Regions from separate parts of the Streptomyces sp. NBC_01260 genome, predicted to be linked through region 3. Evidence: riboswitches for the same ligand, from Rfam matches in the RefSeq annotation. Region 3 holds a riboswitch; each other region holds the start of a gene.

What was found. A riboswitch is a leader RNA that binds a small molecule or an ion and turns the genes downstream of it on or off. The one in region 3 is predicted to bind cyclic di-AMP.
Positions count from the first base shown of each region.
Region 1: linked by a shared signal. The riboswitch ahead of OG322_RS16870 (M23 family metallopeptidase) and the one ahead of OG322_RS34545 (LysM peptidoglycan-binding domain-containing protein) in region 3 are both predicted to bind cyclic di-AMP.
Region 2: linked by a shared signal. The riboswitch ahead of OG322_RS13440 (C40 family peptidase) and the one ahead of OG322_RS34545 (LysM peptidoglycan-binding domain-containing protein) in region 3 are both predicted to bind cyclic di-AMP.

Region 1 covers NZ_CP108464.1:3,815,590-3,826,174, reverse strand. Annotated here, with positions in the region: gene OG322_RS16915 (sensor histidine kinase) at 1-339, shown strand, start outside; partial or broken gene OG322_RS16910 (MFS transporter) at 300-668, shown strand; gene OG322_RS16905 (NAD(P)/FAD-dependent oxidoreductase) at 806-2,254, shown strand; gene OG322_RS16900 (SHOCT domain-containing protein) at 2,318-2,728, opposite strand; gene OG322_RS16895 (hypothetical protein) at 2,939-3,160, shown strand; gene OG322_RS16890 (SPFH domain-containing protein) at 3,193-4,425, shown strand; gene OG322_RS16885 (hypothetical protein) at 4,554-4,865, opposite strand; tRNA gene OG322_RS16880 (tRNA-Met) at 5,373-5,446, shown strand; gene OG322_RS16875 (PP2C family protein-serine/threonine phosphatase) at 5,666-6,820, shown strand; cyclic di-AMP (ydaO/yuaA leader) riboswitch at 7,012-7,165, shown strand; gene OG322_RS16870 (M23 family metallopeptidase) at 7,177-8,352, shown strand; gene OG322_RS16865 (aldo/keto reductase) at 8,640-9,584, shown strand; gene OG322_RS16860 (PrsW family intramembrane metalloprotease) at 9,632-10,585, opposite strand, start outside.
Region 2 covers NZ_CP108464.1:3,118,743-3,129,327, reverse strand. Annotated here, with positions in the region: gene OG322_RS13455 (C40 family peptidase) at 1-903, opposite strand, end outside; gene OG322_RS13450 (hypothetical protein) at 1,262-1,615, shown strand; gene OG322_RS13445 (hypothetical protein) at 1,710-2,618, opposite strand; gene OG322_RS13440 (C40 family peptidase) at 2,942-4,111, opposite strand; cyclic di-AMP (ydaO/yuaA leader) riboswitch at 4,110-4,273, opposite strand; gene pcrA (DNA helicase PcrA) at 4,533-6,971, shown strand; gene OG322_RS13430 (M23 family metallopeptidase) at 7,013-8,566, opposite strand; gene OG322_RS13425 (esterase/lipase family protein) at 8,847-9,764, opposite strand; gene OG322_RS13420 (cobalamin B12-binding domain-containing protein) at 10,170-10,583, shown strand.
Region 3 covers NZ_CP108464.1:7,763,714-7,774,298, reverse strand. Annotated here, with positions in the region: gene OG322_RS34565 (GMC oxidoreductase) at 1-762, shown strand, start outside; gene OG322_RS34560 (carboxymuconolactone decarboxylase family protein) at 907-1,386, opposite strand; gene OG322_RS34555 (NAD(P)H-dependent amine dehydrogenase family protein) at 1,383-2,462, opposite strand; gene OG322_RS34550 (FG-GAP repeat protein) at 2,574-4,067, opposite strand; gene OG322_RS34545 (LysM peptidoglycan-binding domain-containing protein) at 4,264-5,154, opposite strand; cyclic di-AMP (ydaO/yuaA leader) riboswitch at 5,158-5,343, opposite strand; gene OG322_RS34540 (hypothetical protein) at 5,829-6,074, shown strand; gene OG322_RS34535 (FABP family protein) at 6,179-6,727, opposite strand; gene OG322_RS34530 (GNAT family N-acetyltransferase) at 6,853-7,428, opposite strand; gene OG322_RS34525 (peptidoglycan DD-metalloendopeptidase family protein) at 7,502-8,374, opposite strand; gene OG322_RS34520 (GH25 family lysozyme) at 8,528-9,613, shown strand; gene OG322_RS34515 (HelD family protein) at 9,824-10,585, shown strand, end outside.

The DNA of each region.
Region 1 (10,585 bases), 3.9 Mb from region 3:
CGGCAGATCGCACTGAACCTGCTCGCCAACGCTGTGCGGCACAACCACCGCGACGGCACGGCGACGGTGACCACCGGCACCCTCGGCGGCCTTGCCTTCATCGAAGTCGGCAACACCGGCCCGGTATTGGACCCGGACGAAATCCCCGCCCTCTTCGAACCGTTCCAGCGCGGTCGGGAACACCGCAGCGACGGGACCGGGCTGGGACTGGCCGTGGTCCGGGCGATCACCCTGACCCACCACGGCGAGCTCACCGCCACCCCACGCCCCGGCGGCGGCCTCACCGTCCGAGTCGAACTGCCCGCCACACCGGAGTCACCGCACGTACCACCACGCTGATCGCGCTCGGTGGCGTCACCACAGCCACCTTCACGCCCGGCCCCTACGCCCTGCTGATCGCCTTGTCGGTCGCGGCCGGGATGGTCTGCGGCAACCTCACCCTGCTGCAGGCCACAGCCATCACCGACCGATGGGGCACCACCCGCTACGGCCGCCTGTCCGGACTCCTCGCAGCACCTGCGACCACCGCCTCAGCACTCGCCCCCTTCGCCGGCGTAGCGCTGGCCTCACCACTCGGCGGCTACCCACTCCTCTTCGCGCTGCGTGCCGCGCTTTCCGGACTTGCGGCACTGATCGCCCTGGCTGGTCGGACACGTCGGGCAAGGTGACGTGCAAGGTGCCGGAGGTGATGCGGAACCCGGCACGGTGATGGCGGCCGTCCCGCTTCCCGGCGCCCGGTCGCCAGGGGGCTGTGTCCGGGCGCCGGGCTACCGTTGATGCGCAACACCGCGTGGAGGGAGCCGCATTGACACGGGTTGCGATGATCGGCGGGGGGATCGGCGGTCTGGCCGCCGCGTTGTTCCTGGCGCGTCGGGGGCATACGGTCACCGTGCTGGAGCGGGACGACCGCCGGCCGGGGCCCGATCTCGACGCGGACTTCTTCGACTGGCGCCGTCCCGGAGTGCCGCAGGCGAATCAGCCGCACGGTCTGCTGGCGCCGGTCCGTACCGTGCTGCGGGCCGAGACCCCGGACGTGTACGACGCGGTACTGCGCCTGGGGGCCATCGAGCGCAACGAGTTCGAGTGGTTCGCCGAGCCTCCGCCCGGCCGGCCCGGGGACGAGGACCTGGTCACGCTCCAGACCCGCCGCATCGTCCTCGAAGCCGCCCTGCACGACGCGGTGCACCGCGAACCGGGGATCGACATGCGGCTCGGGGAGGCCGCCGAAGGGCTCGTCCTCGACCGGCACGGCGAGGTCCCTCGGGTCACGGGGGTGCGGTCCGCGTCGGGGCGCCACGACGCGGATCTGGTGGTCGACGCCGGCGGGCGACGCTCCCCGGTGACGGGCTGGCTGTCCGGGGCGGGCTGCCGGGACGCGGTCGTGGAGAACCACCGCATCGGGATCGCGTACGTCTGCCGCTGGTACCGGCTGCGCCCGGACGGGCCGCGCAACCCGGGGCGGGTCAAGGCGGGGTCGGTGGCGGCCTTCGCGGTCGGCGGGGTGTTCCCCTCGGACAACGGCACCTTCGCGGTGTCCCTGACCGTGTCCACCGCCGACCCCACCCGGGGGGCGCTCCGGGATCCCGCGGTCTTCGAGCGGGTGGCCCGGACGTTTCCCGCGGTGGCGGCGTGGCTGGACCTGCGGCCCGAGGCGATCTCGGGGGTGCTCGCGATGGGGGGCCTGGACAACCGCTGGACCGGGCTCGCCGACGCGTCCGGGCCCGTGGTCACCGGGCTGGTCGGGATCGGGGACGCGGTCACGTACACCAATCCCACGATGGGCCAGGGCGTGGCCCTGGCTCTCCGCGCGGCGCAGTGGGTGGCCCGGCAGGCCGGCACCGCCGGGGACGAGCCGGCGTCGTTCGCCGCCGACTACCACCGCTGGACCGAGCAGGCGCTGCGCCCGTGGTTCGACATCCAGGTCGCCATGGACCGGGCCAACGAGGCCCAGCTCAGGAGCCCCGCACGGGCGTCGGCGCAGCCGCCGACCGCGGTGGCCCGCGAGAAGGCGGCGCTGTCCGCCTGTTCCTGGGACGACCCGGTCGTGATGCGGGCGCGGGCCCGTATCCGGCATCTCGTCCTGCCCGCCGATCAGGCGTACGGCACCGAAGAAGTGCGCGCCCGCCTGGCGTGCTGGCTGGCGGACCACCCGGATTTCACACCCGGATTCGACGGCCCCGCACGGGAGGAGTGGGAGTCCGCCGTGCGGCGCACGGAGACGGCGACGGTGCCCGGTCGGGCACCGTCGCGATGAGCCGGGGCCGCCGGGCCGCCGGGCCGCGGGGGACGCGGAAGGCGCCGCGCCGTGGGGCAGCGGTCAGACGAGGAGCTTCGCCTTCGCTTGCTGGTACTCCTCGTCCGTGATCGCGCCCTTGTCCTTGAGGTCGGCGAGTCTCGTCAGATCCTCGACGTGGCTGCTCTTCGTCGCGCCGCCCGCGGTGTCCGTGCCCGCGGCCTCTCTCACGTAGGCCTTGAAGGCCGCGTCCCGGTCCCTCGCGTCCTTCAAGTCGCGCGACCCCATGGACTTGCCGCGGGCGATCACGTAGATCAGGACGCCCACGTACGGCAGCACCAGAGCCAGGACCAGCCAGCCGGCCTTGGCCCATCCGTGCAGGTCGTCGCTGCGGAAGATGTCCATGATCACGCGGAACAGAAGGAACAGCCACATGATCCAGAGGAAGAACCACAGCATGGTCCAGAAGAGGTTGAGCAGCGGGTAATCGTCCATCGTCCACTCCCAGGGCGCCGCGTCGAATGGGTGAATACGAAGTTATTCATATCACCACATTTCACCCTTCGCTCGGTGGGTTCCGCGAGCGATACAGGCCGGGATGCGGGGAGTAACGTGGACGTGTCGAGGGAGGCGTGGGCCTCCGGGAGGCGGTTCGCCTCGTGACTGTGATGACGTGTTCGTACACGGACCTGCGGCGGTGCACGCGTGCGCGCGGCAGATGAGTCCGGCCGGAGCCCGGTCGGGGCGGTGGGGCGTGTCACCGTGCCGATCCCGCCCGACGGGGCAGGGGAAGTCCTGGTGGCCGTACGGGGCGGTTCCGAGGCCTATACCGCCTGGTCGGCCACGTCGATCGACAGGGACGTACGCATCGTGGTCGTCGACTTGGTCTCGGCACGCACCGTGGTCGTGGAGCCCTTGCCGTCCTGACCCGGGAAGTGACGTCTGACAGGAGTCCTCTCATGTTGTTCTGGCATGTTCCCGCCCCCAACGAGGCGATGCTCATATCGGGTTCGAAGCGGCAGACGCAGGACACGCAGTTCCGGATAGTCACCGGCCACGGAAGCTTCGTCCTTCCGATCAAACAGAAGGCGCGGATGCTGTCCCTCGCGCTCCGGGAGGCGGAGATCACCGAGGACTGCGTCACCCAGCAGGGCATCCGCCTCACGGTCCGGGCCGTTTCCGTCTTCAAGGTCGGCGACGACGCCGTGTCCATCGCCAACGCCGCGCGGCGCTTCCTGTCCGAGCAGAACCAGATGGAGGAGCTCGTCGGCCGGATCTTCGCCGGACATCTGCGTTCCATCGTCGGCGGACTGACCGTGGAACAGATCATCCGGGAACGCAGCCGGGTCTCCCAGGAGGTCATCGCGGGCAGCCACGGTGAGATGGAGAAGCTCGGCATCGTCGTGGACGCCCTCCAGATCCAGGAGATCGACGATGCCACCGGGTACATCGACAACCTGGCCGCCCCGCACGCCGCCGCGGTCGCCGGACAGGCCCGGATCGCGCGTGCCAAGGCCGATCAGCAGGCCGCCGAACGCGAGCAGCAGGCCTCCGCGCTCAAGGCCGAGTACGAACGGGACACCGCGATCAAGAGGGCCGGATTCCTCGCCGAGACGGAGCAGTACAACGCCCGGGCCGCCCAGGCCGGGCCGCTCGCGCAGGCCAGGGCATCGCACGAGGTCATCGACGAACAGACCGCGCTGGCCCAGCGCCAGGCGGGACTGGCCGCCCAGCGGCTGGAGGCGGAGGTCGGGCGCCCGGCGGACGCCGAGGCCTACCGGCAGCGCACGCTGGCAGAGGCAGCCCGTGATCAGGTGAAGTTCCAGGCGGACGGAAGCGCGTACGCCGAACGGACCCTCGCCCAGGCTCAGGCGGACGCCAACACGGCCCGCGCCGTGTCGCTGCGGGAAGGCAACCAGGAACTCATCGCGGCCAACCGCATCGTGGAGAACCTGCCGGCTCTGGCCGACGCGGCCGCCCGCGGGATGTCGGGAGCCAGCCTCACCGTGCTCAACGGCACCGACGGTGTCAACCAGATGGCGGCGGGCGTCGTCGGCCAGGGGCTGGCGATCCTTCAGTCGCTCCAGCGCGGCACGGACAGCGGCACGGACAGCGGGGCGGCCCCGGACCGGGACACAGGGGACCGGGACCAGGACCAGGACCGGACACCCAGGATCGCCGACGCGGAATGACACGGACGGCGACCGGAGGCCGGCCCCGCCCGCTCGTGGGGGCGGCCTCGGGTCGCGTTACGGGCCTTGCCCGCCAGAAGCGGGCCCGGTACGGCTGCGCCCCCGGTAGGGCTGCTCCTCCGGTACGGCTACTTCTCCGGTACGGAGACGGGGAGCGCAGCCGCCTCTGCGCGCGCAGTCGAGGTGACCTTCCGGTGGTGCGCGATGATTCCTATGAAGCCTGCGAGGAACCCGCTGACCAGGCCGGATATCGCGTGATTGACCGCGTTGACCGATTCGCTGTCCGGCATGCCGATGATCGCGTAGTTGACTCCCGCGCTCATCACCGCCCCGATCACTCCGCCGATCACGCCACTGATGACGGCACCGCGCAGCGGTGAGGCCGCAGTGGCTGCGGGGGCGGACGCGGGGGCGGGGGCGGGAGTGAGCGGTGCGGTCATCGGCGGAGGCCCTCCAGACAGGCTGCGATGAGAGACCGGGAGCGGCTTGCGGGGCACGGCAATGCGCGCTCCCGGGTCTGCTCGCACGGGCAGCCCACCGGTCCGGGGGATGCAGCAGATACCTTGCGGCAGAACACGTGTTCCTCGCAACACCTTCTCATTTTCGACACTTTGACGTTCTTGGCGTGGCCTGCCGGTCTTGAGTGCGGCCCCGCCCCGCTTACCGGTGACTGATCCGATGGGGCGGCAAGAAGCATGCAGGGGGCTGCTGTTGGGGGTTTGCTGCATTGATCCACCCCTTTGCCAAGGTCGTTGACGGCCATTGCGGGTGGTTGGGGCGCGGCCGGGGCGGGGTGGCAGTGCGTGTGCGGGGAGCGTGCGCGGGGTCGCCCCCTGGGCTCGTCATGGCGCCGTCAAGGGGGCGAGGTGGTGGGGAGTCGTTCGAGGGGTGGGGCGCGCGGGGTGGTCATGAGTGCGTCGAACATGCCGTAGAGTTGTGTTTACCGACGCGGGGTGGAGCAGCTCGGTAGCTCGCTGGGCTCATAACCCAGAGGTCGCAGGTTCAAATCCTGTCCCCGCTACTGAAGAATCAGACCCGGCACGCATAGAGCGTGCCGGGTCTGATTCGTTTGTACATGTGTACGTTCGCCGGGCCGTCGGCCCGCCGGCCTGTGCGATCCGCGCGGCGCGCGTACTCCTATTGGCCGTCGAGGGGTCGCCCCGCGACCGCGCTCCGGGAAGTCTGGGGGTGGTGCGCGGTATCGTCCGCGGCCGTGAGCGCACCGGGCAGGAGACCACAGGTGGGGAAGCGGCAGCAGCGGCGGGGGAGACGCATCGGGGAGATCCGCAACCACCGGTTCGTCCGGGCGCTGCCTGGCCTGATCATCGTCGGCGGGCTGATGTTCGACTTCCTCACCCCGCCCGCCTTCACGGCCGTTCCGCTGTTCGCCGCGGCCCCGCTGATCGCCGCGCCGTTCTTCTCACTGGCCGGCACCATCCGTGTCGGGATCGCCGCACTGCTGTGCGTGGCGGGGCTGCGGCTCTACAGCGGAACGCTGTTCCAGGTCGTGCCGGTCATCGAGCTCCTCACCGTTCTCACCGTCTCGATCCTCGCGCTCTTCATCAACGGGGTCGTCCGGCGCAGCAACGAGCAGCTGGCCTCCGCACGGGTCATCGCGGAGACCGCCATGCGCGCGGTGCTGCCGACGCCGTCCGACCGGATCGGCGGGCTGTACGTGGCCGCGCGGTACGAGGCGGCGCAGGCGGACGAGTTCGTCGGCGGCGACCTGTTCTCGGTCACGGACACCCCGTACGGGGTGCGGCTGGTGGTCGGGGACGTGCGCGGCAAGGGTCTGGACGCGGTGGAGGCCGTGGCGGTGATCATCGGCGCGTTCCGGGAGGCTGCCGAGCAGGAGCGGTCGCTGGAGGGGGTGGCTCAGCGGCTGGAGCGTGCGCTGGCGCGGGAATCGAGCGGGCTCGGCGGCCTCGACGCGGCCGAGGGGTTCATCACCGCCGCGCTCGCCGAGATCCCGCCGGGTGCGGCCCGGGTACGGATCGTCAACCGCGGCCACCCCGAACCGCTGCTGCTGCACTCGGACGGGGCGCTGGAGGTACTGGAGCCCACGCTGCCCGCGCTGCCCCTGGGAATGGACCTGGGCGTGTGGCCGGACCGCGCCGACGAGTGGGAGCTGCCCCCCGGGGCGACGCTCCTCCTCTACACGGACGGCCTCTCCGAGGCCCGTGACGCCGACGGGGTCTTCTACGACCCCGCCGAGCGGCTGCGCGGACGGATCTTCCCGGGCCCCGAGGAACTGCTGTCGGCGCTGACCGATGACGTACGGCTGCACACCGGCGGGGTGACGACCGACGACATGGCGCTGCTCGCCGTCGTGCGCCCCCGGGAGGTGTCGCGACCAATGCCACCGTGCGTAACCGTAAGGGACCCCTCCGCATAACATTTGACGCAATGTCAGAAAACAGATAACGATTGAGGGGCGATCAACTCGCCCGTTTCCACCCGGTTGTGTCCTGTAAGTCCAGGCCGAAGACGTGAATGATCAGTCGGAACGGCTTGGAATCGGACCCGTGTGTCTATTAACGTTCGATAACGCAGCGCGGTTGTCCCAGCCGCCGTCAGAGGCGGCACCGTGCGCGAGCGCCGAATTCCGCAAGGGAACCGGGGAACCACCTACATGGGGTGAATCGGGCATCTCTGTCTCGTTGAGAGGCGGAGGAACCCGTAGGAGACCTTCCTGCTCCGAACCCGTCAGCTAACCCGGTAGGCGAGAAGGAAGGAAAGGAGTGCGCCCCAGTGGCGTCCAACAAGCCTGCCCCCGAAGCCCCCTCCTGGTTCGTGCCCGAACACGGAAATGACTTCGGAACCGGGCCCGGTGCTGTCTACGGCACCAACCACGGAACCGCTTACGGGACCGACCACGGAACCGCATACGGAACCGATCGGAGCAGCGAGTCCGGCAACGGCTTCCTGGCCGACGAGGCCGGACCCGACAAGGCGTGGGAGGAATGGAATCCCACCGAGGAGTCCGTTCGCCCCGTACGCGGCAAGCACCGCGTCGCCAAGCAGCGCAACGGTCTCGCCCGTAGCTCCACCGTTCTCGGCGTCGGTGTCATCGCGGCCGTCGGCGCGGGCGGCATGGCCTCCGCGCAGAGCAGGCCGCCGGTCTCCATCTCCCTTCCCGATGCCATCTCGGACAATCTCCCCGAGGCCAAGTCCCTGCCGGGTGTCGGCGCGTTGTTCTCGGGTGAGTCCGAGGCGGAGAAGGCCAAGGCCGAGACCGCTTCCGCCCCGCTGACGACGGCCGGCATCACCACCACCGAGGCCGAACAGGGCACGACGGACGCCGGCGAGGCGCTCCGCGCCCGCATCCTCCAGCAGGCCGAGCAGCAGCAGGACTCCGCCGACGCGGAGGCCAAGGCGGCCGAGGAGAAGGCCGCCGCGGAGAAGGCGGCCGCCGAGGCGAAGAAGCAGCAGGACGCCGCAGAGGAGAAGGCCGCCGCCGCGAAGAAGAAGGCGGCGGAAGAGGCGAAGAAGAAGGCGGAGGCAGCGCGGCTCGCCAAGCTCGCCGCCAGCTACGCCATCCCCACCTCCTCGTACACGATCACCTCGACCTTCGGCGAGGCCGGTTCGATGTGGTCCTCCGGCTACCACACGGGCCTCGACTTCGCGGCGCCGACCGGTACCCCGATCAAGGCCATCCACAGCGGCACCGTCAAGTCGGCCGGCTGGTCCGGCTCGTACGGCTACCGCACGGTCCTGGAGCTTGAGGACGGTACCGAGCTGTGGTTCTGCCACCAGTCCTCGATCGGTGTCGGCGTCGGCCAGAAGGTCACCACCGGGGACACCATCGGGCGCGTCGGCGCGACCGGCAATGTGACCGGCCCGCACCTTCACCTTGAGGTCCACACCCCGGACGGCACCGGGATCGACCCGATGACCTGGCTGCGTGCCCGGGGCCTGACGGTCTGAGGCCGCCGCGCGGCCGGAGCCGGGATCCCCGTTCCCGGCCCGCTGCCGTGCCCTGTGCCGTTCGTTCCCCGTGCTGTTCCCCGACCGCTGAACCCCGGCAGCCCTGACGCTTCCCCCCCCGACGTCAGGGCTGTCGGTCTGTCGAGACGCCTGTCCGTCCGTCCTCTCCTCCTCCCCGCCCCCCGCTGCGTCGGCCCGCCCCCGTGGCCGTGGCCGCGCAGTGCGCGGAACGCTGTAGCTGTACAGGGCATGGAATAGCGCGAGCGGCGGAACGGGTTGTTCCATTCATGACTACTCTCCGCAAGCTCGGCTCATCCAGCCTCCAGGTCTTCCCGCTCGCCCTCGGCGGCAACGTCTTCGGCTGGACCGCCGACGAGGCGCAGTCCTTCGCCGTCCTCGACGCGTACGCGGCGGCAGGCGGCAACTTCATCGACACCGCCGACACGTACTCCTCCTGGGTCCCCGGCAACGAGGGCGGCGAGTCGGAGACCCTGATCGGCAAGTGGTTCGCGGCGCGGGGCAACCGTTCCGACATCGTCCTGGCCACCAAGGTCGGTGCCCACCCCTCGTACAAGGGACTCTCCCCCGCCACCATCAAGGCCGCGGCCGAGGAATCGCTGCGCCGGCTCGGCAGTGACCACATCGATCTCTACTACACGCACTTCGACGACGAGACGGTCCCGGTCGAGGAGATCATCACCGCCCTCGACCAGCTGGTGAAGGACGGCAAGGTCCGCGAGATCGCCGCCTCCAACATCACCCCGGAGCGGCTCCGCGCCTCGCTGGACTTCTCCGAGCGCGAGGGGCTGGCCCGTTACGTGGCCCTGCAGCCGCACTACAACCTCGTCTCCAGGGACACCTACGAGGGCGAGCTCCAGGACACCGCTGCCGCCGCCGGGCTCGCCGCGGTCCCGTACTTCGCACTCGCCTCCGGCTTCCTCACCGGCAAGTACCGCCCCGGTACGACCGTGGACAGCGCGCGCGCCGGAAAGGCGGGCCTGCACCTGGAGTCGGAGCGCGGGCAGAAGGTCCTCGCCGCGCTCGACAAGGTGGCGCAGGAGCGGAACGCCGAGATCGCGACCGTGGCGCTGGCCTGGCTGGCGTCCCGGTCGACCGTCGCCGCCCCGATCGCCTCCGCCCGTACGGTCGAGCAGCTGCCCGCGCTGGTGGCCGTCGCTGATCTGCGGCTCACGGACCAGGAGCTGACCGAGCTCACCGAGGCGTCCGCCTAAGGGCTGCCGGTACCGGACTGCCGGTCGCAGATCGGCCGGTCGCAGGTCTACTGGCCGTAAGGCTGTTGGCCGTCGGGCGGCGGGTTGCAGGGCGCCGGGTTGTGGAGCGGTGCGTTGTACGGGGGCTGCGTGTACGGCTGACCCGCGTACGGGTTCTGGCCGTACGGGGGTTGGCCGTACGGATACGTGGGGTGCGGGCGCGGGGCGTGGCTGCCGTAGGGCTGGTACGTGCCGTGTCCCGGGTACGGCTGGTGCGCCGGAGGCGTGAACCGGGGACGCAGACGGCCCGTCGCCTGCGCCGCGTACGCCAGTGCGGGTCCGGCGACCTCCCGGCGCTGCCACAGATGGTGCAGCAGCTCCAGCTCGCGTTCGGCCAGGTCATGGCCCGCCGTGCCGCGGCGGGCCTGCCGGCGCAGAAACGCCAGTGACGTCGCGAACGACTCGTACTCGGCGACCGCACGGGCCGCCGCCTTGCCCTGTGCTTTGGCCCGGGCCCTGGCCTGGGCGCCGATCGGGGCCGGTACGTAGCCCTGGCGGCCGTACGGACCGCCACCCGCTGCCGCCGCCTGCCACCGGCGTGCCGTGTCCCTGGCCATGCCGCGGGCCCGCATCGAGGCCAGGGCGAGGGGCTCGGCGGGGGACAGCCAGCCGGCCGCGGCGTAGGCGGGCAGCTCGACGGCCAGAGTGCGCAGCTCGCGCTGGCGGGACCAGATCGCCAGCCAGGTCACCAGGCCGAAGGCGGGCACCATGAACACGCCGTACACCGCGTAGAAACCGTACGGGCCGAACGTCGACGAGCCGTTCCACAGGGCGTGCATGCCCATCGCGAGGACCAGGCCGAGCAGCGGCAGCGCGATGCGGCGGAAGCGCTGATGGCGTGCGCTGCTCGCGGCGATCCCGAAGCCGATGCCCGTCATGACGGTGAAGAGCGGATGCGCGAACGGTGACATCACCGCCCGTACGAAGAACGTCGCGACGGTCACCGATACGAAACCCGAGCC
Region 2 (10,585 bases), 4.6 Mb from region 3:
GTCCCCCGGAGCGAGTTCGGACCTCGGGACACGCTGCCCCGCGTTGATCTGGGTGTACGTGGTCCGGGGGAGCGAGACACCCGCGGAGCCCCAGGCGGCCTGGGTGAGGCCGGAGCAGTCGAACGAGGAGGGGCCGGTGGCGCCCCAGACGTACGGCTTGCCGAGGGCCCCGTACGCGAAGGCGACGGCTGCCGCGGCGCGGGCGTTCGGTGCCCGGTCGGAGCCGCGCGGGGAGCTGCGGTCGGCGTGGCCCGCGCCGCGGCCGCCGTCCGAGGCGTCGTACGCGGCGCGCTGGGCGGGGGAGAGGCGGGCCAGCAGCTTGCGGGCCTCGGACAGCTTGGCCCGGACCGTCGCCTTGTGCCTCTTCAGGTCGGTCTGGCGGGCGGTGAGCTCGGCCAGCTGCCCCGCGGCCTCGGACCGCAACTGGGCCACGTCCGCGACCTGGCGCTGCACGGTGCGGAGCTCGTCGGCCCGGCCGGCGGCGGCCCGCTCCACGTACGAGGCGCGCTGCAGGTACTGGTCGGGGTCCGAGGAGAGTGCCAGCTGGAGGGACGGGTCGAGACCGCCCGAGCGGTACTGCGCCGCCGCGTACGCACCCAGTGCCTCGCGCGAGGCGTTGAGCCGCTCGGTTCTGCGGGCGGCCTCGTCGCGCATCGCGTCGATGGACTCGGCGGTGGCGGCCGCCTTCGCCTTCGCGCCGTTGTACCGCTCGGTGGCGACCTCGGCCTCCCGGTACAGCCGGTCCACCTCGGCCTTGACCTGGGCGGCGGTGGGCGTCGGGTCGGCGTGCGCGGATCCCGGCAGCGCGGCAGCGGTCGCGGCCCCTGCGAGGGCGAGGGTCGCTGCGGTGCGGGCAGCAGAGCCGGTGTACGGGCGCTGCTTGGGTTTCCGGTGCGCGGCCACGAGGGCGGGGGTCCTTCCTGTCGACTGCCCGTCGGGGTCTACCGGCGGGCCCGCCCGGTCCGGCGGCGGGTCACCAACAGGGGGAGCGGCCCGCCGCCGGATCTCTCGGCGGGGTGAGCGGAAGGTGCCGTCCGGGTGCGGAGCGGCGGTGATCCGGTCACCTGGGTAGGCACGCTAAACCCGGGGCACGGACAAGAGTCGTAATGACGCCTATTGTCTGAATTTGGCGTTGCGTTGTTGTTGGATGACCGGAAAAATTGCACCAGAGTCAGGCAATTGGTGCATTCAATGGTCAAGCGTTCAGTAAGCCCCACCTGGCTGCGGAAGGCTGATATGACCAGGACTAAGGTGCGGAACCATGCGTGTACTCATCGATGTCTTCGTCGCCCTGCACATCATCGGAATCGCCGCCCTGCTGGGAGGCTTCCTCACCCAGATGAAGGCGATGGGGGCGGGGACGGCGCGATTCGTGCCCGGGATGCTGCACGGCGCGCTGACCATGCTGGTCACCGGTGTCGCGCTGGTCGGGCTCGACCAGGCCGACGACCACCCCGTGAACAACGTCAAGATCGGCATCAAGCTGCTGATCCTGGTCGTCATCCTCGCGCTCGTCTACGTCAAGCGGGACGAGGAGAAGGTCGAGAAGGGCCTCTTCGCGGCGGTGGGCGGACTGACGGTCGTCAACATCTTCATCGCCACGCTCTGGACCTGAGCGGGTGGTGGCCGGTGGGTGGCCGGCGGCCGTCCGCAACCGACCGGTGGCTGACCACCGCTGACCACTGTCGACCACCTCTGAGCGCTTCTGACTACGGCGCGGCGTCCCAGTCGACCTGCCGGCCCTCCCGCCGCAGCGCCTCCTCCACACCCGCCCAGTCCTCGACCCACTCGCCCACGTAGTCCCGCGTCATCGCCGGGTCGGCCGCCACCAGGATGTCCACTCCGGCAGCGGAGGCCCGCTCCTCGGGCGACTCGGCGAGGTCGGCCAGCCGGTCGACACGGAGGTAGCCCCCCGCGTCGGAGCCCGCCGTGATCCGGCCCACCACCCCGTAACGGGCGCGCTGTTCGGCCGCCGCGACATCGCCGCGGTCGGCGGTGGCCGTGACCGAGACCGAGCCCGGGTGCGTGAAGGCTCCGTCCGGTGCCCCGTCGCCGAGGCCGTGGCGGGTCCGGGCCGCCGCCAGCCGGTCGCGGCCCGTCTCCGCCGCCGCCGCGCGCAGCCCGTGGACGTGCAGCGTCCGCTCCTGCGGGCTCCAGGACATGATCCGCTCGACGTCCCGGTCCTGGATCGCGTCCTCCTCGGCGGCCGTCGCGCCGACCTCCCCGTCCAGCTCCCGGGCGAGCGCCCGCGCCGATTCGGACGGTTCGACCGCGCCGTCCGGGCCCTGGTCGATGAGCATCGCGATGCCGGCGAACAGGGCTCTGAGCCCGAGCGCCGCCGACTGCCGGACGCCGCTCGGCCGGAACTCCTGACCGAGCTCCGGCAGTGCGCTCAGCCTGCGGTGCATGGCGGCGGCCACGTTCTCGTCCGGCGGCGCGGTGTCCCACAGCAGCTCCAGCGCGGCCACACAGGTGTCCTGGTCCGCCGGGCGCCCCTCGTCGGCGAGGTACTGGAGGAGTACCCCGGCGGTGCGCTCGGCGCAGGCTGCCGAGAACAGCCTGGCCTGGCCGAAGGTCCCCAGGAAGGCCATGCCCCGGACGCTCTCCAAGATCTTCACGGTCGCTCGCTCCTGTGGTGCTCTGCGCGCTGTGCCCGCGTCTCGGACAGGTCGGCGCCGATCCCGGTCGCGACCAGGGCCCCGATGACCGCCACGACCACCAGGCCGGGACACTCCAGTGCGCCCTGTCCCCGGTCCCGCCGCCGGCGTAACCCCAGCACCCGCGCTTCCGTACGTGGTACAGCGCGCCGGCCTAGCCGGCGCCGCAACTCCCCCATGAGTGGCATAAGAACACGCTAACGGTCCCACGGAGCCCGCGTATTGGGCCACGGACCCACTACGCGTGCTCCGTACGGCAGGCCCCTGGGGGCGCCGGACACTCGCTAGCCGGGCCGCACGCTCCCGTAGATCGGCATGTAGTAGATCGACTCCTCGCGCACGTCCGCCCCCGGCTTCGGCGCGTGGATCATCATGCCGTCGCCCTTGTAGATGCCGACGTGGCTGATGTCGTCGTAGAAGAAGACCAGGTCCCCGGGCTGCAGATCCGCCGTGGCGATCCGGGTGCCGACCTTCACCTGGTCCCAGGTGGTCCGCGGGAGGGTGACGCCCGCGGCCTTCCAGGCCGCCTGGGTGAGCCCCGAGCAGTCGTACGAGGCCGGGCCGGTCGCCCCCCAGACGTACGGCTTGCCGATCTGGGCCCGGGCGAACGCGAGGACCTTCCCGGCCTTCGTCGTGGCGCTGCTGTCCGAGCCGGAGCCTGTCCCGGTGCCCGAGCCCGTTCCCGAGCCCGTCCCCGTGCCGGTCCCGCTTCCGGCCTCCTTGGCCTTGCGGTCGGCCTCCGCCTTCGCGGCGGCCTGCTTCTCCGCCAGCTCCGCGGCCTTGCGCTTGGCCTCGGCCTGCTTCTTCCGCTCCAGCTCGGCGAGGCGCGCCTTCTCCTCGGCGGTCAGCTTCGACAGCAGCGTGCGGGCCTCGGTCAGCTTGTTCTGCACGTTCTGCTTGCTGGTACGCAGCTTGGTCTGCGACGCGGTGAGCGTCTCCAGGCTCGTCACCGCCTCGGCACGCTTCTTCGACGCCTCGGCCTGCTTCGTACGGAAGTCCGTGACGGCCTGCTGCTGGTTCGCGGCCATCCGGTTCATGAGGTGGGTCTGGTCGAAGAACGACTGCGGGTCGTTGGCCAGGAAGAAGGTGGCGGTCGGCGCGAGCGCGCCGTCGCGGTACTGGGCGGCGGCGTAGTTCCCGAGCGTCCGGCGGGCGTCGTTCAGCTTGTCGGCGCGCTCGGCGATGTCGTCCAGCAGCGCGTCCACCTTGGTGCGCTGCTTGGCGGACGCCTCTTTCGCCTGGTCGTAGTGCTGGGTCGCGGTGCCCGCCTGCCGGTAGAGGCCGTCGACCTTCTTCTGGACGTCCTCGATGCTGGGCTTCGGGGCCGGGGCCGCCAGCGCGCTCTGCGTGGACAGCAGGGTCACCGAGGCGAGTGCGGCCGTCGTGAACCCGATGGCCGGGGTGGTGCTGCGCACCCGGGGGCGCGGTTTGCGATGCGATGCCAAGGCCGGCATCTCCTTCCGTGGACCGCCTACCGGGTTAGCTGTCGGGTTCGGGCGGAACGGAAGGCTGCCCTACGGTCCTGGTGGGGGTTCGGACCGATTCACCCCGGTGCTGCGTGTGGGTCCCCGGTTCCGGACCCCGTACGGGCAGGCCGGATTCGGCGTGGACGCCCGCTCGGCGTGGTTCGCCTCTGGGGGTACGGGCCGCCCGAACGAGCACGCTAGCCAACTCATGGTGTCGCTGTGAAGGTTGATGTTCGATATGCCCGATACATTTTCGTGACCTTGCCGAAGTGGACGCGGTGCGGGCAGGTCAGGTGCGGGGTCCGTCCACACAGGGTGGGTGCGGCATCGCTTTCCGTGGCCGCGCGGTGGTGCGCGGTTCGTGATGCGGCCCCGGGGTGTCAGTGCGGCCGCCTAGACTCGGACAGCGATGAGCAGCCTCTTTGACGACAGTTTCCTGGCCGGCCTCCAGCACACGGAGGAAGGGCCCCCGCCGCCCCCCGAGGACTCCGCACCCGAAGCGGTGCCGGAGGACCTCTTCGGGGGCGTGTTCGACGGGCCCCCGCCGCCCCGCGACGCGTACTACCGCGACGGGGCCCACCGCCCGGTCATCGACGCCGCCGCGCTGCTCGACGGGCTGAACACCGAGCAGCGTGCCGCCGTGGTGCACGCGGGGTCCCCGCTGCTCATCGTCGCCGGGGCCGGTTCGGGCAAGACCCGGGTGCTGACCCACCGCATCGCCCACCTGCTGGCCGAGCGCGGGGTGCACCCCGGCCAGATCCTGGCGATCACCTTCACCAACAAGGCCGCCGGCGAGATGAAGGAGCGCGTCGAGCAGCTCGTCGGCCCCCGCGCCAACGCCATGTGGGTCATGACCTTCCACAGCGCGTGCGTACGGATCCTGCGCCGCGAGTCGAAGAAGCTCGGCTTCACCTCCTCGTTCTCGATCTACGACGCCGCGGACTCCAAGCGGCTGATGGCCCTGGTCTGCCGCGATCTCGACCTCGACCCGAAGCGCTTCCCGCCGAAGTCGTTCACGGCGAAGGTGTCGAACCTGAAGAACGAGCTGATCGACGAGGAGACCTTCGCCGGCCAGGCGGCGGACGGTTTCGAGAAGACGCTCGCCCAGGCCTACGCGATGTACCAGGCCCGGCTGCGCGAGGCCAACGCGCTGGACTTCGACGACATCATCATGACGACGGTGCACCTGCTCCAGGCCTTCCCCGACGTCGCCGAGCACTACCGCCGCCGCTTCCGGCACGTCCTGGTCGACGAGTACCAGGACACCAACCACGCCCAGTACACGCTCGTACGGGAACTGGTCGGCCCGGCCGGTGCCGCCGACGCCCCCGGCGAGCTGTGCGTCGTCGGTGACGCGGACCAGTCGATCTACGCCTTCCGCGGCGCCACGATCCGCAACATCCTCCAGTTCGAGGAGGACTACCCGGACGCGACCACGATCCTGCTGGAACAGAACTACCGCTCCACCCAGACGATCCTGTCCGCCGCCAACGCCGTCATCGAGCGCAACGAGAGCCGCCGCCCGAAGAACCTCTGGACCAACGCCGGCTCCGGAGCCCGGATCACCGGCTACGTCGCGGACACCGAGCACGACGAGGCGCAGTTCGTCGCCGACGAGATCGACCGGCTGACCGACGCGGGCGACGCCAGGGCCGGAGATGTCGCGATCTTCTACCGGACGAACGCGCAGTCCCGTGTCTTCGAGGAGATCTTCATCCGGGTCGGCCTGCCCTACAAGGTCGTCGGCGGTGTGCGCTTCTACGAGCGCAAGGAGGTCCGGGACGTCCTGGCCTACCTCCGGGTCCTCGCCAACCCCGAGGACACGGTCCCGCTGCGCCGCATCCTGAACGTGCCCAAGCGCGGCATCGGCGACCGGGCCGAGGCGATGATCGACGCCCTGTCACTACGCGAGAAGATCACCTTCCCGCAGGCGCTGCGCCGCGTCGACGAGGCGTACGGCATGGCCGCGCGTTCCGCCAACGCCGTCAAGCGGTTCAACACGCTGATGGAGGAGTTGCGCACGATCGTCGAGTCGGGCGCGGGCCCCGCGGTGGTGCTGGAGGCCGTCATGGAACGGACCGGCTACCTCGCCGAGCTCCAGGCCTCCACCGACCCGCAGGACGAGACCCGGATCGAGAACCTCCAGGAGCTTGCCGCCGTCGCGCTCGAATTCGAGCAGGAGCGCGGCGAGGAGGAGGGTGCGGGCACCCTCTCCGAGTTCCTGGAGCGGGTCGCGCTCGTCGCCGACTCCGACCAGATCCCCGACGAGGACACCGACGGCTCCGGAGTCGTCACGCTGATGACCCTGCACACGGCGAAGGGCCTCGAATTCCCGGTGGTCTTCCTGACCGGCATGGAGGACGGCGTCTTCCCGCACATGCGGGCGCTGGGCCAGGTCAAGGAGCTGGAGGAGGAGCGCCGGCTCGCGTATGTCGGTATCACCCGCGCCCGCGAGCGGCTCTACCTGACCCGGGCGGCGATGCGCAGCGCGTGGGGCCAGCCCTCGTACAACCCGCCGTCACGGTTCCTGGAGGAGATCCCGGACCAGCACCTGGAGTGGAAGCGGAAGGGCCCGATGGCGGCTCCGGCGGGACCGACGTCGGGCATCACCTCGTCGCTGTCCGCGTCCCGCTCGCGCTCCGGGCCCTCGGGCTTCGCGACCCGGCGGACCTCGGACAAGCCGACGATCACGCTGGTGGTCGGCGACCGGGTCACCCACGACCAGTTCGGTCTGGGCACGGTGACGGCGGTCGAGGGCATCGGCGACCAGGCGAAGGCCACGGTCGACTTCGGTGACGAGCGGCCGAAGAAGCTGCTGCTGCGGTACGCGCCGGTCCAGAAGCTGTAGCGCCCGTCCGGTCCGGCGGACGGGCGCGGCCGTCCGCCGGCTCAGGTCGGGTCGACGTTGTGGCTGCGGAGCCAGGGCAGCGGGTCGATGGCCGCGCCGCCGCCGGGCCGCACCTCGAAGTGCAGGTGCGGGCCGGTCGAGTTGCCGGAGTCCCCGGAGTACGCGATGACGTCACCGGCCTTGACCGGGCCCGAGCGGATCCGGGTGCTGCTGAGGTGGCAGTACCAGGTCTCGGTGCCGTCGGCCATCGTGACGATGGCCATGTTCCCGTAGGCGGTGTTGAACTGCGTGTGAACGGTGCCGTCGGTCGCGGCCATCACCGGGGTGCCGTACAGGACGGGGAAGTCGATGCCCGTGTGCACGGACATCCAGTTGACGCCCGCCTGGCCGAAGTACGCGCTGAGGCCGTGCTCCTTGACCGGCATGACGTACTTGGGGCGCAGGGCCTCCTTGCGGGCGGCCTCCGCGATGCGCTTCTTCTTCTCGGCGGCCTGCCGCTCCTTCAGGTCGATGCGCTCCTGGGTGCGGCTCGCGCGGTCGGCGAAGTTCTCCGCGTCGGCGCTGAGGTTGGCGAGCTGGGTGTCCAGCTTGTTGTTGGCGGCGACCGGCTTGACCGTGCCGGGGTCGGCGGCCGCCATCGTCGTGGTGTCGTCCTTCTTCTCCTCGCCGCCGCCCATCCCGCCCACGGAGGCGGCGGCGATACCGGCCACGCTCATCACGCAGGCGGAGGGAACGGCGACGGTGAGGAGAGCGGAGCGCTTGGCGGGCGAACGCCTGCGGCTGCGGCTGCCGCGGGAGACCGGATGGCTCGCGGGGCGACGGGACACGGCAGGGGCCGGGGACGGGTCCTGGTCCAGGGCCTCGGCTTCGTGGCCGGCGCCGGGCTCGTGCGAATCCTGCGCGTCGTAGGAGGCCTGTTCATGGGCGGGGGCGTGGCGCTGGTCCTGGCCCTGCTCCTGGGAGCGGTCTTCGTAAGGCTCGTACGCCTCGTGCACCTCGTACGTCTCGTGTGTCTCGTACGGATGCTGTGCGGTCTGTTCGGGCTCGTGCGATTCCGTCACATTGTGCGGCGTTCGCTGTCCGTGCTCGGGCGTGGCGCCGGTGTTCCAGGCGGTGGCGTCGTACGCGCCGGAGTCGTATCCCGCCGTGTCGGTGCTTGACCATTGGCCGTTCGCGTACCAGCCGGAGGTGTCCCACTGGCCGGATGCGTCCGGGGCGCCGCCCTGCGCCGGGATGTTCGCGCCGTAGCCGTCCTGCGCCGCCCAGGTCGCGGTGGTGTCGTACTGCGGGGCCGCGTCGTACTGCGGGGCCGTCTCGTACGGGGGGTGCTGCTGAGGGTGGGGGGTGTAGGCCGCGTAGTCGGCGGCGTGGTCGTACGCGGCGGTCCGGTGTGCGCCCGTGTCCCACTGGGTGGCGTCGTACTGGCCGCTGTGACCGGCCTGCCCGCTGTCGTACGGGGCGGCGTAACCGGGCGTGGCGTCGTACGAACCGCCGTAGCCGCCGGGGAGGGAGCCGAAGAGCGGGTCGTTGTCGAATCCGCCCGTGGATTGGCTGTCGTATCCGACGTGCCCGGCGTGGGGGTGCTGGTCGTTCACCAACTTCTCTCTCGCCTCGACAGCAGTACCTGTGTCCGGGGCCCGTGGGGGACTCCGGGGGGAAAGCAGTGGCCGCGACTGTACCCGGCGGTATGCGACGCCGACAATCGTCCACGGCCCGCGGGCGCACAGGAAACGGGCAATCGGCCGTCTTTCGACGGACCGCTCACACAGCCTTGGCTCTATGTTCGAAATTCGTTCTATTTGTGGGCAGGGCCGGGCACGAAAGGCCGTTGACCGGGCCGGCCGGACGGGGCACGACTCCCGGAATCCGGCGGGATCAGGCCACGGACGCGGCGCCGGCGGACCCCCTTGCCGGCTCCTGCGCGTCGAGCGCCTGGCGGACCCCGGCAGCCACGGCCGGGTGCACGGGCAGCGCGAGATGGCCGATCCCGCTGACGCGTACGTTCGTCACATCGAGGTCCGGGTGGTCGATGCAGGCCGCCTCGGCGGGGACGATCACCTGGTCCAGCTCGCTCCAGAAGCTGACGAACCGGGTGCGGCAGCCGGGCGCGGGCAGCCGCAGCTCCTCGATCGGGGCCGATCCGCTGCGCATCTGGCGCACGATCGGGTGAGCGCTGGCCATCGGGGCGACAGCGGTGCCGGCGTGCGGTGTGCCGAGAGTGACCAGGGTGCGGACCCGTCGGTCACCGCCCAGTCGCTGTACGTAGTAGCGCGCTATCAGGCCGCCCAGGCTGTGTCCGACGATGTCGACCTCGCGGTGTCCGGTGCGGGCGCAGATCTCCTCGATGTGGCGGCCGAGCAGCTCGGCGGCGGTGCGGATGTCGCAGGTCAGCGGGGAGTAGTTGAGCGACTCCAGATGGCGCCAGCCGTGCCGGGCGAGGGAGCGGCGCAGCAGGACGAAGACGGAGCGGTTGTCGATGAAGCCGTGCAGGAGCACGACGGGCGGCCGGTCGGTCTGTCCGGTGTGCCTGGTGTGCCCGGTGTGTCCGGTGTGCTCGGTGTTCCTGGCGTTTCCCCTGGGCAGGGCGGTGGTCCCGGAGGGTGCGGGGGCCGGATCGGCCGCCGGGCGCGGCGGGGCGCTCCGCTCGCCGGTGATGCCGGTGGGATACAGCAGTGCGTGTCCGGCGAGCACCACGAGTTCCAGCGCGGTCGCTCTCAGCAGTGCGGACGACAGCCAGGCCTCCCGCGGGCAGGGCCGACGCGGCAGTAGAGGAAGAAAGGGCGGGGCCTTCATGGTCGACCTCCTGCTCCGGCACCCGGGGAGAGGCGGCTCCTGCCCCGTATGCCCTCATGGGGCGCCGTGTCGGAGGTCCGGGCGGCAGCTCACCGTCCGGGACCCGCCGCCCGCCGTGCCTTCCGGATCACCTTCGGTGACCGTCCGGTGGGCGGTCGATGAGCCGTACCACCGTGCCGTGCGGCTGACGGCGCGGTGGTACGACGACCTCGTGCGGCTCCCCCGGCGGTCGGTCCCGCACGGCAGGTGTGCCGCGTGCTGCGGGAAACGGCGCCCGGTGAACATGTCCCACGTGTGATTTCCCCCTCCCCGCCCACCGCGAAACAGCGGCTTGCGGGATGCTGTGGATAACGTTCGTTCACATCCCCGGCTCTTCAGGGACGGGAGACGCATGTGGAGGCAGTGATGGGTGTGACCGGTCCGATCCGAGTGGTGGTGGCCAAGCCGGGCCTCGACGGCCATGACCGCGGGGCCAAGGTGATCGCGCGGGCCCTGCGCGACGCCGGTATGGAAGTCATCTACACCGGGCTTCACCAGACGCCCGAGCAGATCGTGGACACCGCGATCCAGGAGGACGCCGACGCGATCGGCCTCTCGATCCTCTCCGGTGCGCACAACACGCTCTTCGCGAAGGTGATCGCCCTGCTGAAGGAGCGCGACGCGGAGGACATCAAGGTCTTCGGCGGCGGCATCATTCCGGAGGCGGACATCGCACCGCTCAAGGAGCAGGGAGTCGCGGAGATCTTCACCCCGGGCGCGACGACGGTCGAGATCGTCGCCTGGGTCAACGCGAACGTCCGCCAGCCGGCGGAGGCCTGATC
Region 3 (10,585 bases):
ACTTCGGTGGCCCCGGCGTCGGCCGGGGGCTACACGGTCGTCATCGACCAGCTCCGCACCGACGGGAGCACCGAGGCCACCAAGACGGTGACCGCGGACAAGGTGTTCTTCGCGGCCGGCAGCGTCGGCACGAGCAAACTGCTGACCGAATTCAAGGCCACCGGCAGACTGCCCGGCCTCAACGATGAGATCGGCAAGGGCTGGGGCGACAACGGCAACGTCATGTGCGGCCGCGCCAACCACCTGTGGGACCCGACCGGCGCGGTCCAGTCGAGCATCCCCTGCGGCGGCATCGACAACTGGGCGGCCGGCGGGGCGTTCGCCGAGGTCGCGCCGCTGCCGACCGGGATCGAGACGTTCGCCTCGTTCTATCTGTCGATCACGAAGAACCCGAACCGGGCCCAGTTCTCCTGGAACGCCGCGACGGGCAAGGTCGACCTGAACTGGCAGGCCTCGTGGAAGCAGCCGTCCATCGACATGGCCAAAACGATCTTCGACAAGATCAACGCGAAGGAGGGGACGATCTACCGGACCGACCTCTTCGGGGTGTACAAGATCTGGGGCGACCACCTCACCTACCACCCGCTCGGCGGTGCGGTGCTGGACCGCGCGACCGACAACTACGGTCGCCTGCACGGGTATTCGGGCCTGTACGTGATCGACGGCTCGCTGATCCCCGGCAACACCAGCGTCAACCCGTTCGTCACCATCACGGCACTCGCCGAACGGAACATCGAGAAGATCATCGCCGCCGATCTGTGACACCGGCCCAACGCGGCCGGCCTCAGGCGGCGGGGCTGACCTCCTACTGAGTACGCCCCGGGCACCGGCGGGAACAGACGGGCCCGGGGCGTCCGGCTCAGAGGCTGCCGGGTGACCTCCGATCGGAGGGCACCCGGCAGCCTCTCAGTGGCCGGGCAGCACACACACCGCGTCGAGTCCCAGTACGTGGTTGAGCCGGCCGAACGCCAGCCAGGAGCCGATGCTCATGCTCAGCTCGACGATCTCGCGCTGGCTGTAGTGCGCGGTCATCCGGCTCCAGAACTCCTCGTCCAGACCGTGGTGGTCCAGGGCGTAGCGCTCCGCGTACTCGGCGGCCAGCCGGGTCCGGTCGTCGAAGTCCCCGGCGGTACGCCACTCGTTCACCGCGTCGGCGAACTCCTCCTCGACCTTTTCGCCGTCCCGTTCGGTGCGCCAGTCGAGGCAGAACAGGCACCCGTTGATCTGCGCGATCCGCAGCCGGGCGGCCTCGAACTCACGCAGGCCCAGCGAGGTGTGCTCGTACACCGACAGGGAGAAGTTCGCGGCGGCCATCCCGATGCCCGGGACCATGTCACCCCACACGTATCCGATCGGTTCCTGGCCCTCGGGTATGTCGATGATCATGGCTGTTTCCTTCCGAGTCTGCCGGCTGCGGGGCGCAGGGGGACGTCGAGTGCGTCGTAGAGTCCGGGTTCCGCGTCCACCAGCCAGTCGATGGCGTTCACCAGCCGGCCGACCGCGGTGGCGTTGCCGCCCGCCGAGCGGTTCTCGCCCTCGTCGGTGGCCTCGACGGTGACCTCGATGCGCGGACGGCCCTCGATGATCACGCGGTGGGCACCGGCGCCGTCGGGCGGTGCCGGCCAGTCCGGGGCGCAAGACGGGTGGATGCGGGTGATGTGCTCAATGACGATGCGGGGCTCGCCCTCGACGATGCCCTGAACCTCGAAGCGCACCGCGCCCTGGGTGCCCGCCTCGAACTCGCCCATCGTCCGGGTGCTCACCGTCGTCTCCAGCGGCCGCCGGGCCATGGTCTCGCGGATGTCGTCGAGCTCCACGCCCAGGGCTCTGGCCATCAGGCGTATCTGCCCGCCCCACACCATCGTCGGGACGGAGGCCGCGAGCATCAGCGGCTCGTACTCCATGGGGTGTCCCATGCCGATCAGGTGGCGGACCGAGTCGGGCTGGTCGTAGGTGGAGTAGTCGAAGATCTCCTGGCAGCGGATCACGTCGACCGTGGTCCCGAGGCCGCTGATCAGCAGGGGCAGCACGTCGTTGCCCCAGCCGGGGTCGACGCCGGAGACGAACAGCGAGCCACCGCCGTCGGCGACGGCGGCCAGGACCGGTTCGCGCAGCTCCGGCGGGGCGCCCCGCTGGTCATAGAGCGCGTACAGGGCGGGGGTGACGACCACCGCGCCCGTCCGGACCGCCCTGGTGATGTCGGCCAGCGCCTCGTCGGGGCGGATGTCCCCGGATGCCGCGTACACCACCGCGCCGGGAGCGGCGGCCAGCACCGCGTCGATGTCGTCGGTCGCCGCGACGCCCAGATCGCGGCCGAGCCCGCCGAGGCCGCCCGCGTCGCGGCCCACCTTGCCGGGATCATGGACGAGCACATGCGCCAGTTTCAGGGCCGGATGGGCCTCGACGGCGCGGATGGCCGCGCGGCCGACATTGCCGGTACCCCAGACCACCGTGGAAATCATGCGGCGGAGGGTAGCGCGCGGGATGAAAGGTTCATAGTGCCTTCGCCCACCCGGTTGGGGAGGGTGACCGGGGCGGGCCCGCAGGCTCCGCCCCGGTCACCCGGCCCGCCGTTACTCGTCGATCGCGGATCCGAACGCGGCGCCGGCCGCCGGGCCGCCGAGCGATCCGCCGTCGAAGGTCCACCCCTCGCGGATCGTCACACCGCTCGTGTTCGCCCGGAACGCCCAGATGACGCCGTTGCCCCCGTCCTCACCCGGCGCTGCGGCCAGCAGGCCGAGGCGGCCGTTCCTGTCCGGGTCGCTCAGCCGGACCTGGCCTCCCCAGTGGTCGCCCTTCTCCGCCACGCCCAGGACGAACCCCGAGTTCTGGTCCCAGGAGGCCGCGTCGGCGGCGGTCAGCCCGTCGGCCGAGCCGCGCAGCACCCACACGGCGCCTGCGTCCGCGACGTCGTAAATGTCCTCGCCCGGTGCGCCGATCGCCACGTCCGCGTACCCGTCGCCGTTGACGTCCGCCACGGAGAGGTCGCTTCCCCAGCCGTCGCCGGCCTCGGCCTTGCCCGGGATGCCCGGGGTGTCCTGCGTCCACCACACCGGCGGGGTGCCCGGGCCCTCGGCGCCGGCCGGCCCGTCACCGGCGCTGCCGTAGTACACGCCGACGACTCCACCGGTCACGGCCGCGCCGCCGTCGTCGGGACTGTTCGGCTCCCCGGTGACGAGGTCGTCGTAGCCGTCGTTGTTGATGTCACCGGATGCGACGGCCGGGCCGCCGCGCAGATCGCCCTCGTAGCGGAGTCCCTGGACATCGCCGAGGAACAGCGACGACCAGCCGTGGCCCGATTCCTTGCCCGTGGTCACTCCGGCGACGACGAGATCGGCGAGGCCGTTGCCGTCGTAGTCGCCGGTGGTCATGGCCCTGGGCGCGATCGGGCGGCCCGGGGTGCCGGGGGTCAGGCGGTTTCGCGACGCGGGCACCAACTGCGCGGACCTGCCCTGCGGCGCCGCGTCGTACTGGTACAGGGTGAGGTTGTCGCGGTCGGTCACGGCCAGCTGGTCACCCGGGATGCCGGGGCTGAAGTGTGCCGCCGCGAGAGCACTGCCGAACCGGGCGCCGACCACGAGCTGATCGGCCTGAAGCCAGTCGCTGTCGGCGCCCGAGAGCCCCTTCGGGGAGCCCCACAGCACGACGATGCCGCCCGCGTCGGTCACCGGCTCGATGTCCTCGCCGGGCAGGCCGACGATCGCGTCGTCGTAGCCGTCCCCGTCGAGGTCGCCGGTGGCGAGCGCGCTGCCGAAGCCGTCACCCGCCTCGGCGGCCCCCGGCACCCCGGCGGTGTTCTGGCTGAGCACCACGGGGTTGTAGGTCCCGATGCCCGTCTTCGCGCCGTACTGCACGGTCACGTAGCCCGCGCCCTTCTTCCCGCCGACGGTCCCGCCGGACGCGCCGGTGAGCACGTCCTCGTATCCGTCGCCGTTGAAATCTGTGTTGCGGTCGTTCGCGTGCGTTCCGCCAGGAGTGCCGGCGTAGGCGGAGGGCGCGGCGATGCCGGCCCCTGCCATCAGGAGAAATGCGGCCGCGACAACGGCGGCCGAACGGTTGGTGCGCACGAGCGGCTCCTCGGTTCAAGGATGACCGGGCGAGTCCGGGGGGACGCCAGGAAAGGCCCGTTACCTTCCTGGCGCCCCGTTCGACCTCCTATGAGGCGGAAGGGTTGTACGACACACGAAAAAGGGGTGGGAAGGAGCCGATCGGCTCCTTCCCACCCCTGCGCCCGGCTTCTCCCGAAGGCGGATCCGCGCTATGTCAGTAGGCCCCGAACACGTTGTCGATCGAGCCGTACGTGGCGGCGGCGTAGTTGCACGCGGCGGTGATGTTGGCGACGGGGTCGAGGATGTCCATCGACGTACCGGCCACGTGGTAGGCCTCGAAGGTGGGCTGGATGACCTGGAGGAGGCCCTTCGAGGGGGTGCCGGCGGCGGCGTTCGAGTCCCAGTTGTTGACGATCTGCGGGTTGCCCGAGGACTCGCGGATGACGTTGCGGTAGATGCCGTCGTAGCTGCCGGGGATGCCGTGCTGGGCCATCACGGCCAGCGACTCCTTGATCCAGCCGTCGAGGTCGTCGGTGTACGCCGTCGCAGCCTGCGCCGGAGCGGTGGCTGCGGTCTCCTCAGCGAGGGGCGTGGCCGTCCGCTGGGACCGGTCGGCACGGTCGGTGCCAGCGGCCCGGTCGGACGACTGCGAGGCATCGGCCGTGGGCTTGGACTCGGTCGCGGGCTTTGCCTTCGATTCGGCCGCGGGGGCCGCCTTGGGCGCGACAGCCGCGGACTTGGCACCGATGGTCAGCTTGAGCCCCGGGTAAATCAGATCGGGGTTTCCACCGATCGCACTCCGGTTGTCCTGGTAGAGCCGCTCCCAGCCGCCACTGAGGGAATGTCCCTGGGCGATCTTGGAAAGCGAATCACCGGAGACCACGGAATAGACGGTGGACTCCGCCTTGCGGACGGCAATTTCCTTGGCAGCAACGGAAGTCGAGGCCGCCGACTTTTCTGCGACGACAGAGTGTGCCGGTGCGGCAGAAGCCGATCCGGCCCCGATCAGGGGGAGCGCGAGAACGACTCCGCCCGTGCTCACGGCGATGAAACCGCGGGTCAGGGAGGTGGACTTGGAACGACGGTTCTTACCCATGATGGGCATGGCGCATTTCCTCTCCGCCGCCTGCGAGGTGAGCTGTCGGGTTCGGACTGGAGATGTCCGGCCGCCCGTGATGGCGACTTCACCCCTAGCCGCTCCGGATACCGGACCGGCGGCAAACCTGGGTCCCCCGCTCCTGCCGTACGTGAGTGGGTCGGGTTTCCGGACGGCGGCAGGATTCGGCGTTCCATCCGGATTGACGGTGACCGTAAGCGAGAAACGCCGAGCGAAACAAGCCCTGAATTCTGGATCTCAATTGAATCGCAAGATCAATTAAAGGAAATACTCACCATCAGACCTCCCCGGGGAAGTCAATTTTCTTGGCGCAACAGGGAACCGAAGGCGGACACCCCGCGTCCCGGGGCCAGAAAAGTGATGCTGACCACTGCGCCCGAAACGGGCGATTTGCTGGATATTAATAACCTTTGAGCCACAGAAAAGGTGCCCTGAGGGTTAATTAGCTGCAATTCTGACTAGTTGCGCAATCAGGACATTTGGGCACCCCGGAAGCAGCGCCCCGGGCGCGGTCGAACAGGGGTCGCGGATGGACCCATGCAGAGACTCACGACAGACGGCGCCACGCTCCACTGCGAAGTCCGCGACTCCGGCCCGCTGCGCTCGTCTCCCAGAGCGGTGAGGGCGACGCGGACCGCAGCACCGATCTGCTCGGCCTGCTCGTGGACCGCTGCACCGCGGTCATCGACGCCGAGCTCGACCAGGAAGCGCTGCGGGCGACTCCCGTACACATCGTGCCCGCGAGCGGCAGCGCCACGGCGCCTTCGGGTTTCGTCGGACAGTGCGCGCAGAGCCCCGCCGAGCCGGTCGGCCGGGAAGTCGTCACGTTCCCCGGCGGACACAACGGCAACAGCACGCATCCGCGGGCGTACGCGGCCCGGCTGCGGGACGTCCTGACAAAGGCGTGAACGCGGGCGGTCAGGCAGGGCGGAGCCCAAGTGACCACACCGGCACGGAAGTCACCACACCGGCAAGGAAGTCGGCACCGCCCCGGTGCACCGCCCCTGAGGGCTCAGCTCCCGCCCTCGCGTCGGAGCTGCGCCGAAAGGTGGTGCTGGAGCGGCTGACCGACCGCCGCGAGGTCATGGACGAATTCGAGCGTGCCGTCGTCCGTCAGGGTGTAGCGGCGGCGGGTGGCGCTGACTTCCTTCGCTGTGGGAGCGAGAGCGACCTGATGGGTGGCGAGGTCGGCAGCGCCGTCGGCCGCGCGGCCGGTCAGGATCTCCGCGATACCGGTGGGCTGGGTGATCAGCGCCTCCACGCGCCCGTCCGGCTGCATCCGCCACCAGCCGCTCTCCCGGGCCGACGGCCGCAGCGGGGCACCGTCCGCGTCCAGCAGCCAGGCGCGCGCCTCGTAGTGGAGGAAGGGCCGTCCGTCATGACTGAAGGTCACCTCCTGCGCGTACCGGAACTCCTCGGCGAGCGTCGGGTACTCACCGCGGCCCCGCCCGGCCCAGGTGCCCAGGAACCCGGTCAGCGGTGCGAGCAGTGCGTGCGGTGCAGGCGCTTCGTCCGGCCGGAACGCGTCGGGATACGGGTGCTTCTGGACGGGGTCGAACATCTTGCGCGCTCCTGAGTCGGGGATGGTACCGGTGTCAGCCGGCAGCTTAGGCCCACGGCACGCGAGCGGGCCGCGTCCATGCCCTCACGCATCCGTGCCGTCATACTCCCTCCTCAGCACGGGAGTCACCCCTCGTGGCGGAAGTCCATCATGCAGAAGACCTTGTCGTAGCGGAGTTCACCGACGGCGACGAAGCCGGGCAGACGCCCGTACTCGGTGAAGCCCAGCGACCGGTAGAGGTGCAGGGCGGCGCTGTTGTCGCCGCGGGCGTCCAGCGTGAGGACCTCGATCCCCGCCCGCCCGGCGTCGGCGATCAGCGCGGCGGTCAGCGCCCGGCCGATGCCGCGACCGTGGGCAGTGGCAGCCACCGCGATCTTTTCGAGATCGGCGTGCGGACGATGGGTGGGCCGCGTGTGGCGCAGCCAGTACCCAAGCCCGACGAGCTGACGGTCCAGGTAGGCGGCGCGCAGGGCGGCATCGCCCGCGTGCACCGCGGAGAAGACGTGGTCGAGGAGTTCCGCCACCTCGTCGGGCGAGGGGGGATCGACCCACCCCAGTGCGGCGCCTTCACGGACCAGGTCCGCCAGGATGCGATGGGCCGACGCCGCGAACCGGGCGCCGAGGCCCCGATCGGACGTCAGCTCCATCGCGTCCAGGATGACGGGCCCGGGGGTCCTGCCGCCGGTCGAAGCCGTGTTCATGACCAGAAGCCTAAGGGCTGTCCCGAGTCCCGCAGGACAACCGCGGCCCGCCGATGCCCTGCGGGGGCTCGGGTCAGTTCCAGCGGTCCTGGTTGATGAAGTGGCTGAAGCCGCGCCAGGAGTTGGGGCCCATCACGCCGTCGACGGGGCCGGTGTAGCCGTTCTGGGTGGCGAGTCGCTGGAGGGCTGCCCAGGTGTTGGTACCGGGTACGCCGTCGATGGGTCCGGTGTAGCCCCAGTTACGCATGTTCTGCTGGAGCGCGGCATACGTGTGGGGCCCGGGGACCCCGTCGATCGGGCCGGTGTAACCGGACTCGATCCGCAGCCAGTTCTGCGTCCGCTGCCACATCACCGGACCGGGAACACCATCCTGCTCCGTCGACGTCTTCGGCAGCCCACCACCGCCTCCTCCCCGCAGGTAGTCCAGCGGGTTGACCCGGGTACCGCCCGGCGTGATCAGATGCCAGTGCACGTGCGGTCCGGTGGAGCTTCCCGAGCCGGGGGCTCCGACGGCACCGCCGGAGTACCCGACGACCCCTCCCTTTCCGACCGAGGCGCCGTTGGCCAGCAGGAACTGGGACAGGTGCATGTACTGCGTCCGGTACCCGTCGCTGTGGGTGATGGTCACCGTGTGTCCACCGGTACCGTTGTCCGGGATATTGGTGATGACACCGGCACCCGCGGCCGGCAGCGCGGTGCCGACGCCCATCCCGTAGTCGATTCCACCCAACGAGCCGTCGTTGAGGTGGTCCTGCCAGGTACCGGTGATCCGGTATCCGCTGAACGGGTTGTAGATGTCCAGCGCCTGGGCGGCATTCCCCGAGAACAGCACGCCGCCGGCCGCCAGACCGAGCGTGGTGACCGAGCCCCTCAGCAGCGTGCGCCGGCTCATCTCGATCCGCGGCCGACCCCCCTGGCCGTCGTCGGACCCATGGTTCTTCTGCACGGCAACTCCCTTGATACTACGGCGACTTGACTTGCCAGAGCGAGGCGGAGTCACGGTAACCTACGCGCATAGATTTTGATAAGCACATGACACATCCTCGATAGGCACATGGCCCGTCCACTGCGGGGAGCCCCACACCTCACCGGAGGAAGCATGCGCAGGAGAACCCTGATTCGCGCCGCCGCGGCAACGGCCCTGACCCCGGCCGGGATACTCACGGCCGCCGGTGCCGCAACCGCGGCCGGCCCGCCCCGCGCCCAGGCAGCAGACCTGGAGGGCCTGGACGTCTCGAACAACCAGCTGGGCATCGACTACGCCCGCGCCGCCGCGGAAGGCCGGCAGTTCGTCATCGTCAAGGCCGGCGGATGCCAGCTCACCGAGGGCCCCTACACCTCGTCCTCGTATCCCGGCCATGTCGACGGCGCCCGCGCCGCGGGCCTGCGAGTGGGTCACTACTGGTTGTCGGGAGACTTCCTCGGCCCCGCCGCAGCGGCCGACTACTTCGTGGACCATCTGCACGACTACCGCGTCGGCGACGTGCTCGCGCTCGACGTGGAGGTGCTCGACGACTCCACCCGCCTGTGGAACGACGCCGATGTGTCCACCTGGTTCAACCGGGTACGCGAACGCGTCGGAAGCTATGTGCCCTGGTTCTACATCAGCACCGGCGCACTGCGCGCGGGCACCTGGACCGCCACCGTCGCCGCCGGCGCCCACCTGTGGGCGGCCTCCTGGGGAGCCAACGACGGCACCTGGCCCGGCGCGCCCGACCTCGGCGGCCACTACCCCGACTGGGCAGCCCATCAGTACACCTCCTCCGGCGGCGCCGGCGGCGCGTCCCCCGTCGACCTCAGCCGCGCCCGCTCCTGGGCGTTCGACCTCACCGAGGCGACCGACCCGCCGTCCGGAGGGGACTCGCTGCCGAAGACGTCGACGGAGCAGGATGGTGTTCCCGGTCCGGTGATGTGGCAGCGGACGCAGAACTGGCTGCGGATCGAGTCCGGTTACACCGGCCCGATCGACGGGGTCCCCGGGCCCCACACGTATGCCGCGCTCCAGCAGAACATGCGTAACTGGGGCTACACCGGACCCATCGACGGCGTACCCGGTACCAACACCTGGGCAGCCCTCCAGCGACTCGCCGCCCAGAACGGCTACACCGGCCCCGTCGACGGCGTGATGGGCCCCAACTCCTGGCGCGGCTTCAGCCACTTCATCAACCAGGACCGCTGGAACTGACCCGAGCCGCAGCCCCCGCGGAGCTGTCCGGGGCAGGGGGACCGACCGTCCGGAGACGCAAGAAATCCCCGGTCCGCAATTGCGGACCGGGGATTTTCCCGAGTATATTGAGTGTTTCTGTGCGCCCACAGAAAAGGCCCCTCACTGGGGGCCACTAAGCAAAACCATATCCGGCAGGGAGCCATTTTGTCAACTCGGGAAAGCTCCGAATTGCAGAAGGAGCAGGCATTCATCGACCGGCTCTACGACCGTGTCGACGCGCTGCGCGGAGTAGCCGCCCAGCAGGTCCAGGACGCGCTGACGCCGGTCGGAACGGGTCTACAGGCCCGTCACGAGCGCGATGTGCTCGTCGCTGAACGCTCAGGTCTGCTCGCTGCCCTGAATGCCGTGGACGGCTCGCTGTGTTTCGGCCGCATCGATCTCTCCAGCGGCGCGGCCCACCACATCGGCCGGGTCGGAATCCGCGAGGACGACACCGCGCACACACCTCTGCTGATCGACTGGCGCGCGCCGGTGGCCCGCCCCTTCTATCTCGCCACCGGTCACACCACCATGGGGCTGCGCCGGCGCCGGCACATCACCACCGAGGGCCGGGTCGTCACCGAACTGCACGACGAGATCCTCGACGTCGGGGACCGGGAGCGCACCGGCTTCGAGGACCCGAGCGGCGACGCCGTACTGCTCGCCGCCGTGAACTCCGCCCGCACCGGCCGCATGGGCGACATCGTGCGGACCATCCAGGCGGAGCAGGACCGCATCATCCGCGCGCCGCACCGCGGTGTTCTCGTCGTCGAGGGCGGTCCCGGCACCGGCAAGACAGCGGTGGCGCTGCATCGGGCCGCCTTCCTGCTGTACGAGCACCGCGAGCTGCTCGCCAAGCGCGCCGTCCTGATCGTGGGCCCCAACCCGGCCTTCCTGCGCTACATCGGCGAGGTGCTGCCCGCGCTCGGCGAGACCGGTGTCCTGCTCGCC